3 regions of the Thalassotalea sp. PLHSN55 genome follow, and region 2 is predicted to be linked to each of the others. Evidence: predicted binding sites of a transcription regulator. Region 2 holds the regulator's gene; each other region holds the start of a gene.

Region 1 (7,629 bases), on a different contig from region 2:
AACGGTCGTTTCTGTGTGCGCTCCGTCGGTTAATTTTGCAACAAAAAACTGTTGATGCCCTTTACACGCAACTTGCGGTAGATGAGTTACACAGATAACTTGTGTCTTCTGGGCGAGTTGTTGCAATTTAGTGCCAACCATCGCAGCAGTAGGGCCGCTAATGCCAACGTCAACTTCGTCAAAAATAAGCGCAGGTGTTACTACTTTATCGGCAAGAATGACTTGCATTGCTAAACTTATTCTTGATAACTCACCGCCAGAGGCAACTTTATGCATGGCCTCTAAGGCTTGCCCAGGATTTAAGCTCACTAAAAATAAGACTTCATCAATACCATTAGGTGATAATGCTTTGCTATCGTTATGAGTAATATCTACATGAAATTTACCATGCTCCATATTTAACTCATGTAAACTGGTGCTGATTTTCTTGCTAAGGGCTTTGGCTGACTTTTGTCGAGACTTTGATAATTTTTCCGCACTTTGAAAATACGCTTGTTCAGTTTTTTCAATTTCATCAATCACTGTCAATACACGAGATTCGTCTTGACTAATATTTGCTAGCTCTTGCGATAAACTTGCATGTAGTTGAGGTAACTTTTCAGGCGCAACTTGATGCTTTTTCGCTAGCTGCAATGCAAGAGAGTATCGCTCTTCAATTGCGGCATAGGCTTGTGGGTCGAGTTCAAGTTTATCGTGGTAATGGCGTAAATCGTTGCTTGCTTCTTCTATTTGAATTAATGACTCTTGCAGTAAGTTGGTGATATTGGCTAAATCCGCATCAATATGACTAAACGCAGACAAATTTTCAATCGCTTTGCCTAAGCTGTCGTTAACGTTGAATTGTTCATTGGTGCTGAGGATATCAAGTGCAATGAGGCTTTCGGTCAGAATGCTCTGTGCGTGGCTATGACGTTTATAGTCGCCTTCTAATTGTAAAAACTCATCTTCTTGCAGTGAGAATTCATCAAGTTCAGTGACTTGATATTGCAGTAATTGGCGTTTAGCTTCTCGTTGCAATTGACTGTCTTGCAAACTTTTTAATTCGTTATTCAGTTGTTGCCATTGTTTGTAGTAATACTTTACTTCGTCTAACAAGTGGCAGTGATCGGCATAATCATCAACAATTTTTCGCTGCTCACTCGCTTTTGTTAATAATTGGTGATCATGTTGGCCATGAATATTAATCAGTAATTGGCCTAACTCTTTAAGCTGTATTAATGGTACTTGGCTGCCATTAATATAAGATTTTGAGCGACCTTCAGCAGAAATAATACGGCGTAAAATGCAGTCGTCGTCTAAATTTAGGTCTTTTGTTTTTAGCCAGTTTTGTGCTGCTGTATTGTTAGCAATGTCGAAGGTTGCACTTAACTCTGCTTTTTTACAGTTTGGTCTAACGGTATTGGTGGTTGCTCGTTCGCCCAAGCAAAGCCCTAATGCGTCAATGGCAATAGATTTACCTGCACCAGTTTCACCTGTGATGGTGGTCATGCCTTGATGCCATTCAAGGTCAAGATTTCGAACAATAGCAAAATTTTGAATGTTAAGTTGTAGCAGCATAAGAGTTCTCTATTAATCGTTTTTAAATTTGAGCTAAATGCAAAAAACCGATACTGTTAATTTATACAGTATCGGTTTTTTATGCAAGTGTTGATGATTAATTATGCTGTTTTATTTTACATCACTTTGAAATTAATAAAGTTTATTACCCCAACTGAGCTTTTGTCTTAAAACGCTAAAATAATTATGATCCAGTGGATGAATCAAGCGAATGGTATTTTCACTTTTTCGAATAATCACTTCATCGCCCGGCATTACTGCCAAAATCACATGGCCATCACAGCTTACTTGCAAATTTTCATAGTTTTCATTGGCGAGTACTAATTTAATTTCACTGTTACCATCGACCACTATTGGGCGACTTGTTAAGGTATGCGGAAACATAGGCACTAAAGAAAGTGCATTTAGGTTTGGCGTTAAAATTGGTCCGCCGGCAGACATTGAGTAAGCCGTTGAACCGGTAGGTGTAGACAAGATCAAACCGTCTGAACGTTGGCTGAACATAAAACTACCATCAATATAGACTTCAAACTCAATCATGTTGGCTACTTTACCAGCATGAAGTACGGCCTCATTTACCGCACTGTTGGAGCTTTTTAATTTTCCGTGACGATACACTTCTGCTTCAATAATAAAGCGTTGTTCGCTTTTAGACTCGCCGGCTAAAATCTTAGCTAATGGCTCGAATAAATCATCAGGTGATAAGTCAGTTAAAAAACCTAAATTACCTCGGTTAACGCCTAAAACGCCAATGTCGTAACAAGCCAGTACGCGCGCTGCGCCTAGCATATAACCGTCGCCGCCAACCACAATTGCAAGATCGGCTAATTCACCTATTTTAGTCAATGATTGACTGTTAATATTGTCAATCGACACTGAGCTTGCAACAGAGTTCTCAACCAAAACATTATAGTTGTGTTCGGTAAGGTAATTATGTAGCGCTTCAATGGTATTTCCTGCACCTTCGTGGTTAGGTTTACCAATTAAGCCGATCGTTTTATACTGGTTGGACATAGCTTTGTGTCTAAAATTCTTGATATTAGGCTAAGTTTCGCTGTTAATGGGGCGCTTGTAAAGTTCACTTTTTTCAAAAGTTTTGCTTTTACGCTTGAATCGTAAAATCTAAGCCCCATAATTAGCCCTATTAAGTTTTACCAATATTTTATGTGTTACCTTGGAGTTTTTCATGACGAATCAGTCAACCGAGAATAAAAGTGCCGAAGAACTTGCTGCAGAGCAATTGGCTGAAGAAATAGTGCAACAAGCTGAAGAGCAAGTTGAAGAGCAACATGAACATGCTCATGAAGTGATCAGTGAAGAGCAAGAAAGAATCAACGAATTAGAATTAGCACTTGCTGCCGCCCAAGCGACAGTAGCTGATCAAAAAGACTCAGTTATTCGTGCTAAAGCTGAAGTAGACAACGTCCGTCGCCGCGCAGCACAAGACGTCGAAAAAGCGCGTAAGTTTGCGTTAGAAAAGTTTGCCGGTGAAATGTTAACGGTTGTTGATAACTTAGAGCGTGGTTTAGCAACGATTGACGCCGAAGATGAGTCGCAAAAAACAACCTACGAAGGTGTTAACCTAACCCTTCAAGGTTTACTTTCTGGCTTAGAAAAATTTGCTATTAAGGCGATTGACCCACAAGACCAACCGTTCAACCCAGAGCAACATCAAGCGATGTCTATGCAAGAAGTTGAAGGTGTTGCGCCAAACACGGTTATTGCCGTAATGCAAAAAGGTTATGAATTAAATGGTCGTTTAATTCGCCCGGCAATGGTGATGGTATCTAAAGCTGCACCAAGTGTAGATACTACTGCATAATCTTTTGCTTTATATCGTTAATGAAAAAACCAGCCATTGTGCTGGTTTTTTATTGGCTGACGTTTACAAAGCGACTTTAAAGTGCAAAGCATCGTTTTGTGGTAATTAGACGATAAACATAAAAAATATCGCCTTCTACTAAAATTTTCTTACATTTTTCACTTTTTAGTGTTGAAAACCAATTTTCCTGCCCCCACTAACTGTTCATCAACAGATTTAATCTACATTTTAATAGTATTCGGAGATCCTCAAGATGGGCAAAATAATTGGTATTGACCTAGGGACAACAAACTCATGTGTTGCTGTACTAGATGGCGATAGTGTTCGTGTAATTGAAAACGCAGAAGGTGATCGTACAACACCTTCAATCATCGCATACACTGAAGAAGGCGAAACTTTAGTTGGTCAACCAGCTAAGCGTCAATCAGTAACTAACCCTAAAAACACCTTATTTGCTATCAAGCGTTTAATCGGTCGTCGTTTTGAAGACGAAGAAGTTCAACGCGATATTAAAATTATGCCATTTGGTATTACAAAAGCAGACAATGGTGATGCTTGGGTAACCGCACGTGATAAAAACGTTGCGCCACCACAAGTTTCTGCTGAAGTTTTAGCAAAAATGAAAAAAACGGCAGAAGACTATTTAGGTGAAAGCGTAACTGAAGCGGTAATTACGGTTCCTGCTTACTTTAACGATTCACAACGTCAAGCCACTAAAGATGCTGGCCGTATCGCAGGTTTAGATGTTAAGCGTATTATCAACGAACCAACGGCTGCTGCACTTGCTTACGGCATGGACAAGCAACAAGGTGATAAAGTTGTTGCAGTATACGATTTAGGTGGTGGTACTTTTGATATTTCAATTATTGAAATTGACGAAGTTGAAGGCGAGCACACGTTCGAAGTATTAGCAACTAATGGTGATACTCACTTAGGTGGTGAAGATTTCGATAACCGTTTAATCAACTACCTTGTAGCTGAATTCAAAAAAGACGCAGGCATGGACTTAACCACTGATCCATTAGCAATGCAACGTTTGAAAGAAGCGGCAGAAAAAGCAAAATGTGAGCTTTCTTCAGCACAACAAACTGATGTTAACTTACCTTACATTACAGCGGATGCTTCTGGTCCTAAGCACATGAACGTTAAAGTAACTCGTGCTAAGTTAGAATCTTTAGTTGAAGACATGGTTCAAGCAACTTTAGAGCCGTTAAAAACTGCCCTTAAAGATGCTGACCTTTCAGTAAGCGACGTAAACGATGTTATTTTGGTTGGTGGTCAAACACGTATGCCAATGGTACAAAAAGCGGTGACTGATTTCTTCGGTAAAGAACCACGTAAAGATGTTAACCCTGACGAAGCAGTAGCTTCTGGTGCAGCAGTACAAGCGGGTGTTCTTTCTGGTGACGTAACTGACGTATTACTTCTTGACGTTACTCCATTATCTCTAGGTATTGAGACAATGGGCGGTGTGATGACCAAAGTTATCGACAAAAACACTACGATTCCTACGAAGCAATCACAAACGTTCTCAACAGCAGAAGATAACCAATCAGCGGTTACTGTGCATGTTGTGCAAGGTGAGCGTAAGCAAGCAAGTGCAAACAAATCACTTGGTCAATTCAACCTTGAAGGTATTGATGCAGCGCCACGTGGTATGCCACAAATCGAAGTAACGTTTGATATTGATGCCGATGGTATCTTGCACGTTACTGCGAAAGATAAGAACACAGGTAAAGAGCAAAAAATTACCATTAAAGCCTCTTCTGGTTTATCAGATGATGAAGTAGAGCAAATGGTACGCGACGCAGAAGCAAATGCTGATGAAGATGCGAAGTTTGAAGAATTAGTTCAAGCACGTAACCAAGCTGACGGCATGGTTCACGCAACACGTAAGCAAATTGAAGAAGCGGGCGACGATTTACCTAGCGAAGACAAAGACAAAATTGAAGCTGCATTAACTGAACTTGAAGAAGTCATCAAAGGCGACGACAAAGAAGCCATTGATGCAAAATCTCAAGCAGTAATTGAAGCTTCAGCTAAGTTAATGGAAATCGCGCAAGCGAAAGCTCAAGCACAAGGCGGCGCGGCTCCTGAAGGCGCAGCACCTGAAGCGGATGCAGCTCCAGCTGGCGACGATGTTGTTGATGCGGAATTCGAAGAAGTTAAAGACGACAAGTAAGTTTGAATAACTCTGTTGTCGCTGTTTCAACTAATTTCTTTGTCGAAGGTACTCACGTAGGTAAACTACGCTCCGTGCCTTCTTCTTGAAATTAGCCTAAACAGCTTAAACAGAGTCATCAAAGGCTTGTTCCTTTAATATTAAAGCGTCGATAACTTCGGCGCTTTGTTATGTAAGACCTTATATAAAACGCGATGTTAATTTGCTTGGTTTTTTACTGAATTGCTCAGTGTTAAGAAGCTAAACAAATGAATATTCAATCAATTGAAGTAAAGAAATAACTATGTCAAAACGTGATTATTATGAAGTGCTAGGGGTATCGAAAGATGCGTCTGAGCGTGATATCAAAAAAGCTTACAAACGCTTAGCAATGAAGTTTCACCCAGATAGAACCAAGGGTGATAAGTCAAAAGAAGAGCAGTTTAAAGAAGTAAAAGAAGCTTATGAAATTCTAAATGACGATCAAAAACGTGCGGCTTACGACCAATACGGTCATGCGGCATTTGAACAAGGCGGTCACGGTGGTGGCGGTTTTGGCGGTGGTCAAGGCGATTTTGGTGATATTTTTGGTGACGTATTTGGCGATATTTTTGGTGGTGGACGTGGCGGCGGACGTGGTGGTCAATCACGCTCTCGTAGAGGTTCAGACTTACGTTATAACCTTGAACTAACGCTTGAAGAAGCGGTTAAAGGTAAAACCTTAGAAATTAAAGTGCCAACGTTTGTTAGTTGTGACCCATGTGGTGGCAGCGGCGCGAAAAAAGGCACCAGTGCTAAAACCTGTTCTACCTGTCATGGCCATGGCCAAGTGCAAATGCGCCAAGGCATGTTTGCTGTTCAACAAACCTGTCCAACCTGTAGCGGTAAAGGTAAAGTGATCACTGATCCTTGTCCTTCTTGTCGTGGTCAAGGCCGCGTTGAGAAAACCAAAACCTTATCTGTTAAAATTCCACCAGGTGTTGATACTGGCGATAGAATTCGTTTATCAGGCGAAGGTGAAGCGGGTGAGCATGGCGCGCCAGCGGGCGATTTATACGTACAAGCGAATGTTAAAGATCATCATATTTTTGTTCGTGATGAAAACCACTTGTACTGTGAAGTGCCAATTAGTTTTACTACCGCGGCATTAGGCGGTGAAATTGAAGTCCCTACACTTGAAGGGAAAGTGAAGCTGAAAGTGCCAAAAGAAACGCAAACCGGTAAAATGTTCCGTTTACGTGGTAAAGGTGTTAAATCAGTACGTAGCCATTCTACTGGTGATTTAATGTGTAAAGTCGTCATTGAAACGCCGGTAAGTTTATCAGGCGATCAAGCCGATTTACTTCGTCAGCTAGAAGAAAAAATGGGTAAGAGCAACAGCAAGCATAGCCCAAAAGAAACCGGATTTTTTGACGGTGTGAAAAAATTCTTCGATGATCTCAAAGGCTAAATAAACGCTAATATTTAACCTTTAGTGCTTATAAACCAAAAAATCCAGCTAATTGTTAGCTGGATTTTTTTATTAGTTGATTTCTTAAACTTATTATTTTGGGTTTAATTCGTTAAATTTTGCTAACTGTTCTTCGGTTGCTGGTAGTTGATGTTTTTCTTTCCATTCGCTATATGGCATGCCATAAACTTGCTCGCGGGCGGTATCAATGTCGACGGTAACGCCTAGTTTTTCGGCTTCTGCTACTGTCCACTTTGAAAAACAGTTACGGCAAAAACCGGCTAAGTTCATTAATTCAATATTTTGCACATCTTTTCTATTATCTAAATGTGCCAATAAGCGGCGAAATACGGCGGCTTGAATTTTGTCTTGATTGTCCATTGATACTCTCTTGGTTATTGCTTAATTTTTTTTTAACTTGCCTGAATTTAATTTTATTGCTCAGGCAAACTTGGGCGTTTATGTTTTCTGATTTGCACTATCATGCCCATATAAGGGTGGTCAAAATAGTGTATTTCACCGCTGATCACCCGCTTGTTTTGTTGAAAACGAATAGGCTTTAATTCAAGAGGCTGGTCTGATGACAGTGCATGAGTCGCCTGCTGAGCCAGTGTATGGTTCATCACACTAAAATCAGCA
Region 2 (7,629 bases):
TGCTTAACAATATTGCCATGTTGTCACTAAAGTTAGGTAAGCCAACACAAGCACTCGACAATGCAAAAGCTGCATTTGAACAGGCACCAGATAATGTCGCAATAATGAATACTTATGGCTTAACTTTACTTGCTAACAAACAATACCAACAAAGTTTAACGTTTTTGACGCAAGCCAAAGAAGCACAACCAAGTAATCACAATTATTTAGTTCATTACTTACAGGCGTTAATGGCGAATAATAACCATGCTGAAGTTAAGTCATTATTAGGCGATGTTGACTCGAGTCAGTTGAGCCTTGACGCTAAGCAAAGATTTGAACAAATAAAGCGCACTTTATAGCTTGTTATTAAGTGTCAGTAATTTTTACAAAGCTGAAACAATTAAAAATCACCGCTGTGTTAATTTGTTGTTTTTAAAGGTTTTTTTAAAGTTGGCATCTCCGTTGCTTATATACAAACATAACTCAAACGGAGATTAACAAAATGAACAAACTATTAACAGCCGCAGCAATGGCTTTAACATTTGCAGGGACAGCAGCAGCAGATCCAATTTACATTGATGTTGGTACTGACTTTGGTGGTAACGCACAAGTTGCAGACGGTCCTACAACTACTGGTTGGAAAGACAGCTTAACTTTACGTTATGAATCAGAGTCTTTAATTACTGATAACGATTTTAACGGTCTTGATGTTGGCGATACTATCGTTTCAAAAGGTGGCTTAGAAGTAGGTACTTTCTTATCAAACCGTGCAACTGCATTAGTTGATTCACAATTAGGTCCATTTGGCCCAAGTGACAACGGTTACGGTGTTGACTGGTTAATCAGCTTCACGTTTGATGATTTAATGGGTACATTCAACGGTACTGATTTTAACTACACTTCAGGTACTATTGACTGGTTACTATTTACTTCAGCAGATGGTTTTGCTACTGGTACTAACTTATTTTCTACTGAAATTAAGAGCCACGTAAGTACTCCAGGTAACCAAGTTTTCTCTGGTGACGTAACTAACGTAAACCCAGCAGCTGATATCTTTAACATTGCAGTTGGTGGTGGTTCACAAACATTCAGTGAATATGCAGCAAGCCATACTGCGCCAGTACGTTTCCGTATTGACCAAAACACTGACCCTATCAACCCACAGTTTGTTGAAACTACAGCTGAAGGTCACATTTTAAGTATTGGTGGAACGCATGATGCTTCTTTAGAATTCTCTGTTCCAGAGCCTGCTACTTTAGCAATGTTAGGTTTAGGTTTACTAGGTTTTGGCGCAGCACGTCGCAAAGCTAAGTAATACTTAACTCTCATTTAAAGAACCGCCGATTGGCGGTTTTTTTATGCCTTAAAAAGCTGCAAGTTAGAAGCTAAAAGCTAAAAGCTAAAAGTTGGAAGAGATGAGCTACAAGAGATAAATGGTAAGTTGAAAGCTACAAGTGGGAAGCCGAAGCTGCAAGTGGGAAGCCGAAGCTGCAAGTGGGAAGCCGAAGCTGCAAGTGGGAAGCCGAAGCTGCAAGTGGGAAGTTAAAAGCTGCAAGTGGGAAGTTAAAAGCTACAAGTGGAAGCGAAAGCTACAAGTAGGAAGCTAAAAGTAGAAAGTTAAAAGCTGCAAGGCTTTAATCTTGGATGTAAAAAAGCTCTGCATTGACAGAGCTTTGAAGTTTTAATAGATGTTGATTGAAATGGCTTAAGTATTGTCTTTAATGATTTGTTTGAATCGCCAAAACATATACAGTTGAACAGGGTTTTTATTACCCCAAGGGCGCCAAGTCTTAATTAACTTGTTTCGATAAGCATCAAAATGCAGCCCATGTGGTGCATAAATCACATCACCACGCTTTAAAATAAGCTTAAGTACATTGGTACATAAGGTACCTGCGGCTAACGAAATGCCCATACAGGTTGAAGGTACTTTCTTTTTAAAGAAGTTTATTGAGGTGCTATCAACAATATAGTGACGTTGCTGAATGGAAGGTGAGACACCAACAACAAAACGAATAATATTGTCATTAAAAATGTTCGCTTTTTCTTCTTCTGATGCGTTTGCTGGCGTATCTACAATGGCAAAATATTCGTCAAATGTCATCTTGCCGGGCATGAATACTAGAAATGCAGTTCCCATTCCCATTGGCGCGGCAGTAATTGTTGGAATGCCTTTTTCGTAACAACGTCGAAAAACTTTACGGCGCATTTCTAACGCAAAAATGTCTAAACTATCAACATAAATATCAACGTCTGTTAAAAACTCTTCTAAGTTTTCATCGGTAATGCCTTGATCAAAGTTCTTAATATCAGCTTCCGGGTTGATACCTCGAATGGTTTCTTCCATGACTTCCGCTTTAGGGCGACCAAGTGTATTCATATTAGCACCCGCTTGGCGGTTGAAGTTTGCTACATCATAATCATCAAGATCGGAAATATTAAATTTCCCGATACCAAGGCGTGATAGAACAATCGCATGATCGCCGCCTACGCCTCCAAGCCCACCAATTGCAACACGGGTATTACGCAGTATTTGTTGCTCGTCTCTCGTTACCCAACCGATATTACGAGAGAAAGCTTCTTCGTAGTTAAACATAGCAATCCTTTAGAAAAATAGCTTAAGAGTAAACTATTTTATCGTTGTTATTTAAAAAATAGATATTGCCAAAACATGCGACTAAGGTGTAATTAACTTAATATCTGGCAAGTTGAATTCTGCATTATTTGAAAATTTTCTTAATGAAATTTGAGAAGCGAGGTCATCATATAAAATCGCATAAAGCTTCTTTATTTCATCATTTAGTTCAGTGTCGAATTTCTCTCGAGCGAGAAAAAACATCGCGCGCTGGCCGTGATAATTCATTTCGTCACCAATTTGCTCAAAGGGCAAGCCAAAACGAATTAGACGTCGATTTAATCTCGGCTCCATCATTACAACAAGACCGACATGATTAAAAATTGTAGCCATAGCTAAGCCACTTAAATATAGACCCATCGCAATATTAGGGAAGTTACGTCTTTCCTCGGGACTATACATGTTGTCCATATTAACGTCGTTTAATACGAAAGGAACTTGCTTTTCCTTTTCACGACGCCTAAACGAAGCAAGTACGGCTAATCGTGAAATTTCACCGAAGCCACCACGTGGTAAAGTTGTTGTGTCTAATACTTCTGTTTTTGCACTACTTAAACAATGCTCTTCAAAAGGCAACTTTTTTTCGGGATCTTCAGCTGGTGGGATAACTAATCTAATACACCCTGCAAATACCCCAGTTCTTCGGTGTTCTAATAAACAGTGATAGGCATATTTATCACATTCATCAGATTCCATATGCAATGGGTTTGGTTCTTCCCAGCCAAGCTCTTCACTATATACACCATAACGAATTTTATATGCTTCTTGCTGGAGTTCCTTGGTGCTTGCAAATTTTATTTTGAAATACTGATTGAAGTTTTCAGCAATAGAATAAGAACTCATGTTTCCCTCAATATCAATTGGTAAAAATAACAGCCAATATGTACGAATATGTAACTTTAGGTCATCTCTTACTAATAATATACTAGTAACTCAATATTTTCCTTTATATTTAAATACTTTTTTGATGTTACTAATGAGAAAAAATACGAAAGCTCTCTATAGCTTACTGTTTGAAACTAAAGAGGTTAGTTAGTTTGGTGTCGTTACAAAATAAAAGTCATGTCTTTCATTTATAAAAGGTGTATTAGTTAAAAACAGCGCCAATAGTTGTGTAAAATTTCGTTTTACACAATGTTAAGCTTGCCTTTATTAAAAGGCTGTATACAATAACAGGTATACTGTTCATATTTACAGGCAAATATAATGACTGAGCTTAAACCATTAACCCCCCGTCAACAGCAGATTTTTGATCTAATAAAAGAAAAAATATCAGCTACAGGTATGCCGCCAACTCGTGCAGAAATAGCTGATTTTTTTGGTTTTAAGTCAGCTAATGCTGCGGAAGAACACTTAAAAGCGTTAGCCAAAAAAGGTTATATTGAAATGTTGCCTGGCACGTCACGTGGGATTCGCCTAGCTGAAGAATTCATTGAAGAAGAGGGGTTGCCACTTATCGGCAGAGTCGCTGCTGGTGAACCAATATTGGCGCAAGAGCATGTTGAAGAAAATTATAAAATTGATGGTAACTTATTTCGTCCTTCAGCAGACTATTTACTTCGGGTAAATGGTGAAAGTATGAAGGATATCGGTATTTTGGATGGTGACCTGTTAGCGGTTCATCAAACCAGTGATGTGCAAAACGGGCAAGTTATTGTGGCAAGAGTTGAAGATGACGTTACCGTGAAGCGATTCAAGCGTGAAGGTAATGTTGTTTATTTACACGCCGAAAATGAAGATTTCTCTCCAATTGTTGTTGATCTAGCGAGCCAAAGTTTCAATGTTGAAGGGATCGCCGTTGGGGTTATTCGCTCTGCCGATTGGATGTAAACATATCTAAATTTTATTATTTCAGCTTTAACTAAGATATTTTTCCTCAACTTAAATGATAAGCCTAGAAAAACAGAGTCTTAAATACGACATAATTTATGTCGTATTTTTTGTTTTTGTCTCCGCCAATACTCTCGTTATTTTCAATAAATTGTTGTTTATTTAATCAGCTCAACACTAGAGCCCTCTTCGCCTGAAGCAAATTTTTTGTGATTTTTATCACGAATATATATGTCCGTTTTTATTCGTTCCTAGAGTAGATACTCTATTGATATCACAGGTTTTTTTGTTGATCTATGTCATAAAAAAACTAGACCTTGAATAAAATTTAAGTAATTCTAGTACAGCAAATAGACAAAATGATAATAAGAAAATAGAAGAAAGCGTGGTGTAAATGCGTGGTTTCTACCTTACGTTGGAAATAATAATAAGAAAACCAAACAGAACCAATATAAGTAATTAAGTTGTTTGCTTCAAAACGTTCTGTTTTGCTTTTACAAGCAGAAGGAGATGTTGAGTGAAGAGATGTAACCAGGTTTGGTTGCTACTAGGAATGTTATTTTCTAGTTCAGCTTGGGCCGACATGCAGTTAAATTTAACAAAGGGCGCAACAGATATTAGCAGGGAGGTTTATGACCTGCATATGATGGTGATGTACATTTGTACTGCTATTGGTCTTGTTGTATTTGGCGCAATGTTTTGGTCGATGATTTTTCATCGAAAATCTAAAGGGGTAAAACCAGCCACTTTTCATGAAAGTACTAAGGTCGAGATCCTCTGGACCGCAATTCCGATTGTCATCTTAATTGCCATGGCAGTGCCTGCCACGAGTACATTAATTGAGATGGAAAATAATGACGATTCAGATGTTACTATTCAAATTACTGGCTCGCAGTGGAAATGGCACTATAAGTACTTTGACCAAGATATAGAATTCTATTCAGTGCTTTCAACCCCTAGAGAGCAATACGAAAATCAAGTAAGTGATAACGCTGAAAAGGGCGAGCACTACTTACTTGAAGTTGATAAACCTCTTGTTATTCCTGTTAATAAAAAAGTTCGATTCTTAATTACCTCAGACGATGTTATTCACTCTTGGTGGGTGCCAGCTTTTGCGGTTAAGCAAGATGCTAATCCAGGCTTTATTAATGAGGCTTGGACCAAAGTTGATGAACCCGGTATTTATCGCGGCCAATGTGCAGAGCTTTGTGGTAAAGATCATGGCTTTATGCCGGTAGTTGTCGACGTGCGATCTGAAGCCGATTATGAAAAATGGCTAGTTGAGCAACGCGACATAGCTGCACAGGCTTTAGCAGCTGAGCAGCAATCGTTAAATGCATCCTTGTCTATGGATGAATTAATGAGCTTAGGTGAAACCACTTATATGGCACATTGTGCTGCATGTCATCAGCCCACTGGTTTAGGTGTTCCTCCAGCATTTCCTGCACTAAAAGGCAGCGCAATTGCCACCGGCGATATCCAAGCTCATATTGATATTGTCGTCAACGGCCGTGCTGGCACTGGAATGCAAGGCTATGGTAAACAACTTAGCTTAAAAGAACTTGCTGCCGTTGTTACTTACGAGCGAAATGCTTGGGGCAACGATACCGGAGATATGGTGCAAGCTGCTGATGTTAAGGGACTTCCTGCTGATGATTCTTCAACTCCTGCGGGCAAAGTTGAACAAATAAAATCAGCGGCAATGGATGTTGTTGATGATGTCGCCACACAAGTAGCGGAAAGCGCACCGGCGGTTGAAGATCTAACAAAAACTTACACCCTTGATGAAATGATGGCTATGGGCGAGCAAGTTTACACCGCCAGCTGTAGCGCTTGTCACCAAGCAAGTGGCGCGGGCATTCCTCCTGCATTTCCATCACTTATCGGTAGTGCAATCGTTACCGGTGATATTAATGCCCACCTTGATATGGTGATTAATGGCAGTGCGAAAAATCCTGCTATGGCTGCATTTGGTGGTCAATTAACTAAAACTCAAATTGCAGCAGTTGTGACTTACGAGCGTAATGCTTGGGGTAATAACACCGGTGATTTAATACAAGCTGCCGACGTTGATGCGGCAAGTGCGAAATAGGGAGTAACTATAATGACAACAGACGTTCTTAACGATACGACTAATGATCATGATTCGCATGACGAGCATCACGATGATCATAAAATGACCGGTTTAAAACGCTGGCTATATACCACCAACCATAAAGACATTGGTACTTTGTATCTGTGGTTTTCTTTCATCATGTTATTAACGGGTGGCGCCTTAGCTATGGTGATCCGCGCTGAATTATTTCAGCCGGGTTTGCAAATAGTTGAACCAGACTTTTTTAACCAGTTAACCACAGTCCACGGCTTGATTATGGTATTTGGCGCGATAATGCCGGCATTTACTGGCTTAGCAAACTGGATGTTACCTATGATGATAGGGGCGCCAGATATGGCGTTACCTCGATTAAATAACTGGAGCTTTTGGATATTACCATTCGCTTTTTCTATTTTAATCGGCTCTTTCTTTATGGAGTCAGGCGCGCCTAATTTTGGCTGGACTTTCTACGCGCCGCTATCAACCACTTATTCAAATGGTAGTACGGCATTTTTTGTATTTGCTGTGCATATTATGGGTATTTCATCGATTATGGGCGCGATTAATATCGTGGTTACCATCATGAATATGCGTGCACCAGGCATGACCTACATGAAAATGCCATTGTTTGTTTGGACATTTTTCATTACTGCCTACTTGTTAATAGCGGTGATGCCCGTCTTGGCAGGGGTAGTCACTATGTTATTAACCGATACCTATTTTGGTACCAGCTTTTTTAACGCTGCTGGCGGTGGTGATCCTGTCTTGTTCCAACATATTTTTTGGTTCTTTGGCCACCCTGAAGTTTACATCATGATTTTGCCTGCCTTTGGTATCGTCTCAACTACGATTCCGGCATTTTCACGTAAAAAACTGTTTGGCTATAGCTCAATGGTTTACGCAACTTCGTCTATTGCCTTGTTGTCGTTTATTGTTTGGGCGCATCACATGTTTACCACCGGCATGCCGTTATTTGGTGAGTTATTCTTTATGTACTGCACCATGTTGATAGCGGTACCAACAGGTGTAAAAGTCTTTAACTGGGTTGCCACTATGTGGCGTGGCGCGATGACCTTTGAAACGCCGA
Region 3 (7,629 bases), on a different contig from region 2:
CAAATCTTTATAAAGAAAATAAGAAATTGCATAACAAATATTATCAAGAGCTTAAAGAATGGGAAAAGGAATTAATTGACCCAATCTTTAAACCGCTAAAAGCACATAGCAATAAAAAGTAATTTACCAAGCCACTATAAGCATTCGCCAATAGTGGCTTTTTCTTTTATCCGCCTCGTTAATTCATCACGTTATTTTGTTAATGCAATACAATCAATAAGATAATGTAGCGTACCTTTACAAAATCATTCGTTAAACTCTAATTTATTTTACAATATTGAATGCGTTACCTGTTGAATTTTAAGTGTTTATTATTCAAGTGGTTGTGGTGGTCATCTCATCACTGTTCTTGTTGGTTACATAAGGTAACTTAATTGTACTTTTTTCCTAAATTCACTAGATAAAAATGAGCTAATTAAGTATATTGATGTTATCTATCTGTATTATATTTTAATATGATGGGTCTTATAAATATTATAAATTGAAAAACGACAAGATCGATAGGACGTGACGCTATGAATATTAAGGCAATATCATCATTGAGCATGCTCGCAATAACAGCACTTCTCTCCGGCTGTGATAGTGATGGCTCAAAAGAGGAGATCATCTCAAATGAAGACGATTATTCTCACCAAATACCTGAAGTTAAAAAAGGCTCTGTATTTAACAACCAAGATCTTATTTGGTCAAATCAACTAGCAGAGATCAAACCCCATTGGAATCATGACTGGTCAAGTACGCGTAATAAAACTTTTCAACCAAGCAGTATTGAGTTTGTACCAACTTTTGCAACGGATACGGTATTAACCGACGAGCAAGTTGCTGAGCTCAAAAAATATTACATCGATTACATCCCTACTGAGATAGAAGTAGGTGAAAATGGTGATGAAGTTGAAGAAATTTTGGCAGAAGAAAAATTTCATTATGTGTTAACTTCGTACGAGCATGAAGACGTTGTAGTGAACCCATTAGAAGAGGGCATCGAAGCAACGGTTAATATTGATGGTTTGCTAGCAGCTTGGGAAAAGCTCGTGGAAATTGGTGCACCTATGGTGAGCCCTGCCACAGAAGACCCACTAAACCCTTGGATGACCGAGTTCATGCAACAGCAAGGTGATACGGTGAGTTATGTGGCATTACAATGGTTTGGTGCTCCCGATGTTGACGCGTTAATGGCAAAAGTTGATGAAACCTATGCAGCGTACGGAAAACCGGTTTGGATCACAGAGTTTGCCGTTGCTGATATGGACGCTATGCCAGCCGTTGAAGGTGTTGAAGCCGAAGGTGATACGCCTGCCATTGACGCTATTCCAGCGATTGAAAATAAATATACAGAACAAGAAGTTGTTGACTTTATTAAGACTGCATTACCGGCTCTTGATGAACACACTAACGTATTTCGTTATAGCTGGTTTAGTGTAGAGCCAGAAGCTGAAAACTTTATTAATTTTTCTTCTTCGCGTTTATTTGATGCACGTGACATGGATACCGGTAAAACAACACCAACCATAGTTGCAGAAGCTTATGCATTTCACACTCCTAATGGTTATGCGGGTTTTGGTAAAACGCCTGCTTTGATTGATGAAATTCCTGGCAACTTAATTGTTAATGGTCACTTTGAAAATGCAACTGATGCACCTTGGCTTGGTTATTTACGTGAAGTTGTTTTAGGAACGGAAGCCATTCCTGCAACCGACGGTGTTTTTTATGGTCGTATTAATAACAACTCAGATGGTTCTTTTCTTCAATTGGTCGACCTAGAAGAAGGCAAATCGTACAAGCTTAACTTTAATGCAAGATTTCATAGTGGCGTTGGTAAAAATACTATGAATGTTGTAGTTAAAGAAAACGAAAGCGGCAAAACGGCCAATGTTTTGAAAGCGCCAATTGTATTAGTTGACGGTGAGTGGAGTGAAAATGAATTTATTTTCGAGGCGAGCCTAACGGGTAATTACAAATTGAGTTTCTGGCATGGTAAAGAAACCCACTATTTCTATTTAGACAGTGTTTCGTTAGTGGAAGTTACTGATGAAACAGAAGAGGGCGGCGCAGAATAATTAACTAGTTATTCTTCTTACCTAATCAAAACGAGCATTCCCCCAGCAATGCTCGTTTTTTTTCGTCTAAAATATAGTTGTCTAAAATAGAGACTTTCTGGCTTGTTCGAGTGTTTCCGTTAGCTGATAAACATTACCGTCTTGTAAAAACTGTCCGAACGCCTTAACTGCGATTTTTTCAAACTCAGGCGCTGTTGCCCGATCAAAAAAGGGCGATACATCGGCGGCATGGCTAGCAATTTCAAAACCTTTTATTGAAAACTTATTGTTAAACTCGCTACTTTTATTATTGGCGGGCAACATATGATATTGCTCGGCAATGTGCTTTTGTGCCTCGCTTGTTGCTAAAAATGTTAAAAACCGCTCGGCCTTTAGTTTGTTTTTACTGTGCTTACTAATAAAAAATACCAGCGTGGGTGTGCTTTCATAACGTGGTATATCGGCCATTTTTGGAAATGCCATGTACTGGGTATTATCGATTAAAGCTTGTGACACTAAGTCACTTGATAAGCGTTGGCTCATAAAGAAAAACGCAAACCGTTGGCGATGAAAAAGCGGCAAACTGTCTGACCAGCGCATTTTGTTATAATCATAATTAAAAAAGCCACGCGCAATTAAATCCGCCCATAAATTCAATACATGTTGAATACGCGGGTCGTGATAATTAATTCCACCTGCAATAATTTCATTAAACAAGCCAATGCCGTACTGGCGTAAAATAAAGTATTCAAACCACGCGGTTGCGATCCAAGGTTGCTTTTTTGATGCATTAAAAGGGGTAATGCCCGCTTCTTTGAGAGTTTGGCAATACGTTATAAATTCCTGCCATTGCTGCGGCACTTCACCAAAACGCTCAGTTAATGATGTTTTATAAAAAAATCCCCAAGTTGCTTTCACATAAGGCAAGCCATAAATTTGTCCTTGGTATGAAACCCAATCAATCAATTTGGTGGAAAATTGTTCCTCCCATTGGTGTTTTTGCCATAAATGAGAAATGGAATGAGCATAGCCAGCTTTTATTTGCTGATGGAAGCGATGTGAGGCGTGTGCGTATAAAATATCAGGGCTGTCGATACCATCAACAAGCCAGCGATTATTCAATTGCTCAAATTCATCATCTTTGGTGTATTTTACGATTTTAACTTTTATACTTGATTGTTGTTCAAATTGTTGAATAAGTGGGAAGAACGCTGCTTTTGCTGCAGGACTAATATGAACAGAAAGGCTAATCGTATTGTTGTCGTTAACGCTATTATCTGAGGGCTGCGCAAGTGCTAGTAATGAAAATAAAACCAAATAAGCGTATGTGAATAAAGCGATGATATAACGCTTAATTTTATTCATATTATTTGCCTAAAATGTAAGGGAAAAATACGGCAAAAAAATCCATTTATATGCTGCTTATTATAAAAAATAGCTTATTATTGCTACAATTGAGAACAATCACCCGATCTATTTTGGTTAGGGTCTGTTGATCTTTTGTTTTCTGCTAGAGACTAATTTTAAAGATAACAAGGCAAAAAGGTGCCTTGAAAAATAGTCTCTCGGTGTTGCCAACAGGGGGTAAGTGCTTAGGTTATGCTTGGAACTAATAATCGGTATTCAATGTGCATTTGGAATAACTAAATTTTACATTAAGTGCCGTTATCACCATATTTTTAAGTGCAACACAGTTCTAAACTGGAAGAGTAACAGACCCTAGTATTTATTAAGTTTTACAAGTTTAAGGAAATGAATATGCAATGGCTTAGAGCTATCTTAGTTTTATCTTCAATAACACTATTTTCTTGTGCATCTACCGATGCTGACGAACCTATGGTGAGTGTCGAAAACGATCCTAGAATTGGTGAAGAAGTGAATCAGGCTTGTTTTATTCGCAGTATTAATGGCTGGAGTAATGTCGATAACGACGACAAAGCGCTGATTGTGACACTGAGTCGAAGAAATCAGTTTAAGCTGAATTTATCAGGCCCGTGTGATGCAAACTGGGCGATGTACCGCATTGCTATTATCGGTAAAACTGGCTCATCGTGTATTCAACGTGGCGACCGCGTAAAAACTGACGCAGACACGATGCGCGGTTTAAGCTGTATGATCACAAGCATCAACGAATGGCACCCTGAAAAGCTCGAAGAAATGAATAAAGAGCAACAAGAAACTGAGCAAAGCAAGTAATTATTGTTGCGTTAAAACTAAAATTAGCATCACTTTCATGTGACTAATATCAAGGCTAGAGTATTGTTTTAAATATTGTTTTAACTGTTTTTTAAATTATATACTTTAACTGTAAAGGCTTAACTGAATGTATCGGTTAGGCCTTTATTTTTTATAACAAATTTTATCGTATAGCTTCCTATTGAAAAGAGCGTTAACCCTATCGCTAGGTCATGGTAACTGGAAATGCACTGCGCCAATTGCCCTTAATCACCATTAACCAGATAAATAATTAAAGTCCGAGGTTAGTAATAACCTCGGACTTTTTTATCCTGCTTAATTTGAACCGCTTTTACCAACAGTCAATTTTGCTAACTAATTGTTAATACGTTGAATTAAAATTTATTAAACATAGGCACTAGAAAATTATTATTTTTAAATTATACTGTATATAAATACAGGTGTTTTTATGAATAATTTAATCGAACAACTCCAGCATCGACATTTAGTTTGGCAAGGTCGTAGCAAAGCCCCTTTAGCGACAGGTGAGTCGACAGGTTACGCTGAACTTGATCAATATCTTGATGGTGGCTTTCAACAAGGCGTTACTGAAATACAAAGCGCTGCTGGCATTGGCGAGTTGCGCTTACTGCTGCCGATGTTAACTCGCGCCATTGAAGAGCAACGCTTGATTGTGTTTATCGCGCCACTTGGCATTATTAGTGCACAAGTGTTGTCGGCGCAAGGTTTTGATTTAAGTAAAGTTTTATTGGTGTATCCTGAAAAGCAGCAAGAAAGCTTATGGGCGGCAGAGCAGTGTTTACGCAGTGGTGCTTGTCATAGCGTTATCATGTGGACCCATCAAGCGCTTGAAGTTCACCAAGTGAAACGGCTGCAGGTGGCCAGCGAAACCGGCAACAGCCGACAGTTTATTTTACGCACCAATAAAGCGGAATCGCTGTCGCTCCCTTTTGATTTAAGTCTGTCATTACAGCCGCACGCCCAAGGTGTTTCTGCCAGCATTAATAAACGCAAACGCGGCTGGCGCACAGACCATTTTATTATCAATATGGCAAAACATTGGCCGAGGCTTACTCAAGCACCTCTACCTGATAATGTCGTGCAGTTTTCTAAGGCGCAAGCAGGTTAGCATGACCTTGTGGCTCTATCTTCATTTTCCAGCCTTGCAGCTTGATGTTATGTACCAACAAGCCGGGAAGGAAATGCAACCACTGGTTATTTTTGATGACAAAATAAATGAAGTGGTGCAACTTAATGCCCCCGCATTAAGCGAAGGGGTAAAACTAGGCATGGGTTTAGGCACTGCCTCATCGTTATGCCGCTCATTGCAGGTTAAACCTTATCAGCAAAGCACAGAAAATCGCGCGCTAAAACGCATCGCCCATTGGTTATATTCAATTACGGCAGATATTACTTTATATCCACCGAATGGTTTACTGCTTAAAGTCACTAGCATGCTGACCTTATATCAAGATTTAGCCCATTACTGGCAGCAGTTATCACAGCATTTACAGCCGTTAAATCTTCACTATCAATACGCGACAGGGTATTCGCCATATGCGGCGCGCATTTTAGCCAGACAAGGGCTTAATGGCATTTCTGACGATGAGCAAGCATTACTGCGCCAAATTAAGCTGCAGCCTTTAGCTTGTTCAGACTTAGCCAGTCAAGTGATCACACGTTTACATAAAGTGGGTGTGCGCCACTTTGCAGATTTACTGGTGTTGTCATTTACCGAGCTTGCGGCGCGTTTTGACGTGGAGGTGGTTAATTATATTGGCCGTTTAACTGGGCAAATACAGCACCCCGTTACTGCTTATATACCCCCTGAACATTTTGAGCACTATTTAGAGCTATATTACGAAGTGGTTAACCTGCAACATATCGAAAAACCGTTGTTGAAACAGTATCGATTATTAGAGCAATATTTAAGGTTGAAAGATAAATTAGCGGCAGCGCTTGATATTGTTTTTCACCAACGTGATGCGGATGACTTTGTGCTGGTGGTTAGCGCCGCAGAAGGAGAATATCAAGCAGAAAAATGGTTGCAGCTTAGTCAACTGGCATTAGAGTCGGTTACCTTAACTGCACCTGTGACCGGTTTAACATTAAAAGTGAAACGCTTAATGAGTAAATACGCGCAGCGGCGTGATTTATTTCAAGGAGCACAAGGCAGCGTTTCGGCGAAAGGACTTATCTCGATACTCAGTGCAAAACTCGGAGAAGAGCGCGTAAAAGGCATTACTACCGTACAAGACGATCGACCAGAATTTGCTAATCAGTTGTGCACGCCTTTTTCGACTGAAATAACCAGCCGCGTTGAGCAAAAGCTGCGACCCAGCGTTTTACTGCCATCACCACTGCCATTAAATGAACAAGTGCAGGTTATTCCGTACCCTGAACGCATCGTCACTGGTTGGTGGGATAACCATCAAGTAGCACGCGATTATTTTATTGCCCGTAGTCAACAGGGGCGTTGGTTATGGTTATTTCGAGATAATCATCAACGTTGGTTTGTACACGGCGTTTTTAGTTAATGGGGAGCTTTGTGGTTAATGACATATAACGAACTGTTTTGCCAAAGTAATTTTTCCTTTTTGCAAGGGGCTTCTCATCCTGAAGAGTTGATTATTCAAGCGAATTTTTTAGGTTATCAAGCGCTGGCGATCACCGATGAATGTTCAGTGGCAGGAGTTGTGCGTGCCTATAGTGCGATTAAAGAACACCAATTGGCGATTAAGCTCATTGTTGGCAGCATGTTTTGGCTCAATGACGAGTTACAAGTGATCTTGTTGTCTCCCAATCGTAAAGCGTATGCCGAGCTTTGTCGGGTGATCACCAATGCTCGGCGACGTAGTGAAAAGGGCAGTTATCAGCTACAAGAATGGGATTTAATGTCAGTGAAGCATTGTTTACTGATTTGGCTCCCGACAGGAAAAACATGCGATCAACATTGGGGGCATTGGCTGAGCCAATATCATCAAAGCCGACTTTGGCTTGGCGCGCAGCGGCGTTTATTAAGTAATGACCAAGACTATTTGCAGCATTGCCAATTGTTGGCGCAACACCTTGAATTGCCCATTACCGCATGTGGCGGCGTACTGTTTCATAATGCTAACCGCATTGAATTACAACATACTTTAACAGCTATTAAAGCGGGCACTAGCGTAAGTTCGCTTGGTCACCAACGTTTATCGAACGCTGAACGGGCACTGAGATCTGTGACTAAGCTCAGTAAATTATTTGAAGCCCAATGGTTGGCAGAGTCGCAAGTGATCGCCAAACGTTGCCAGTTTAATTTGCAAGAGCTGCGCTATGAATATCCAGCAGAATTAGTACCTAAAGGTAAAACGCCAATGGCACATCTGCGTGAATTGGTGGCTAAAGGCATTGAATT

What was found. Region 2 encodes LexA, which represses DNA repair genes until DNA is damaged. Its sites were predicted from a motif close to TACTGTATNNNNATACAGTA; they were not measured.
Region 1: the regulator LexA is predicted to act here: its motif matches at 1,609-1,628, upstream of recN (DNA repair protein RecN).
Region 3: the regulator LexA is predicted to act here: its motif matches at 4,655-4,674, upstream of imuA (translesion DNA synthesis-associated protein ImuA).

What each region holds. Positions count from the first base shown of each region.
Region 1 is NZ_JBPDIH010000004.1:135,716-143,344, reverse strand. Features, by position in the region: gene recN (DNA repair protein RecN) at 1-1,557, opposite strand, end outside; gene nadK (NAD(+) kinase) at 1,690-2,571, opposite strand; gene grpE (nucleotide exchange factor GrpE) at 2,744-3,379, shown strand; gene dnaK (molecular chaperone DnaK) at 3,633-5,561, shown strand; gene dnaJ (molecular chaperone DnaJ) at 5,845-6,990, shown strand; gene ACRRSQ_RS09210 (DUF1244 domain-containing protein) at 7,084-7,371, opposite strand; gene ACRRSQ_RS09205 (CsiV family protein) at 7,425-7,629, opposite strand, start outside.
Region 2 is NZ_JBPDIH010000003.1:79,793-87,421, reverse strand. Features, by position in the region: gene prsT (XrtA/PEP-CTERM system TPR-repeat protein PrsT) at 1-341, shown strand, start outside; gene ACRRSQ_RS06300 (PEP-CTERM sorting domain-containing protein) at 485-1,297, shown strand; gene ACRRSQ_RS06295 (ThiF family adenylyltransferase) at 1,688-2,578, opposite strand; gene ACRRSQ_RS06290 (PEP-CTERM/exosortase system-associated acyltransferase) at 2,660-3,460, opposite strand; gene lexA (transcriptional repressor LexA) at 3,824-4,447, shown strand; gene coxB (cytochrome c oxidase subunit II) at 5,001-6,539, shown strand; gene ctaD (cytochrome c oxidase subunit I) at 6,552-7,629, shown strand, end outside.
Region 3 is NZ_JBPDIH010000001.1:539,884-547,512, forward strand. Features, by position in the region: gene ACRRSQ_RS02490 (sulfatase-like hydrolase/transferase) at 1-122, shown strand, start outside; gene ACRRSQ_RS02495 (glycosyl hydrolase) at 516-2,057, shown strand; gene ACRRSQ_RS02500 (ABC transporter substrate-binding protein) at 2,139-3,401, opposite strand; gene ACRRSQ_RS02505 (DUF6491 family protein) at 3,795-4,232, shown strand; gene imuA (translesion DNA synthesis-associated protein ImuA) at 4,681-5,361, shown strand; gene ACRRSQ_RS02515 (Y-family DNA polymerase) at 5,363-6,769, shown strand; gene ACRRSQ_RS02520 (error-prone DNA polymerase) at 6,788-7,629, shown strand, end outside.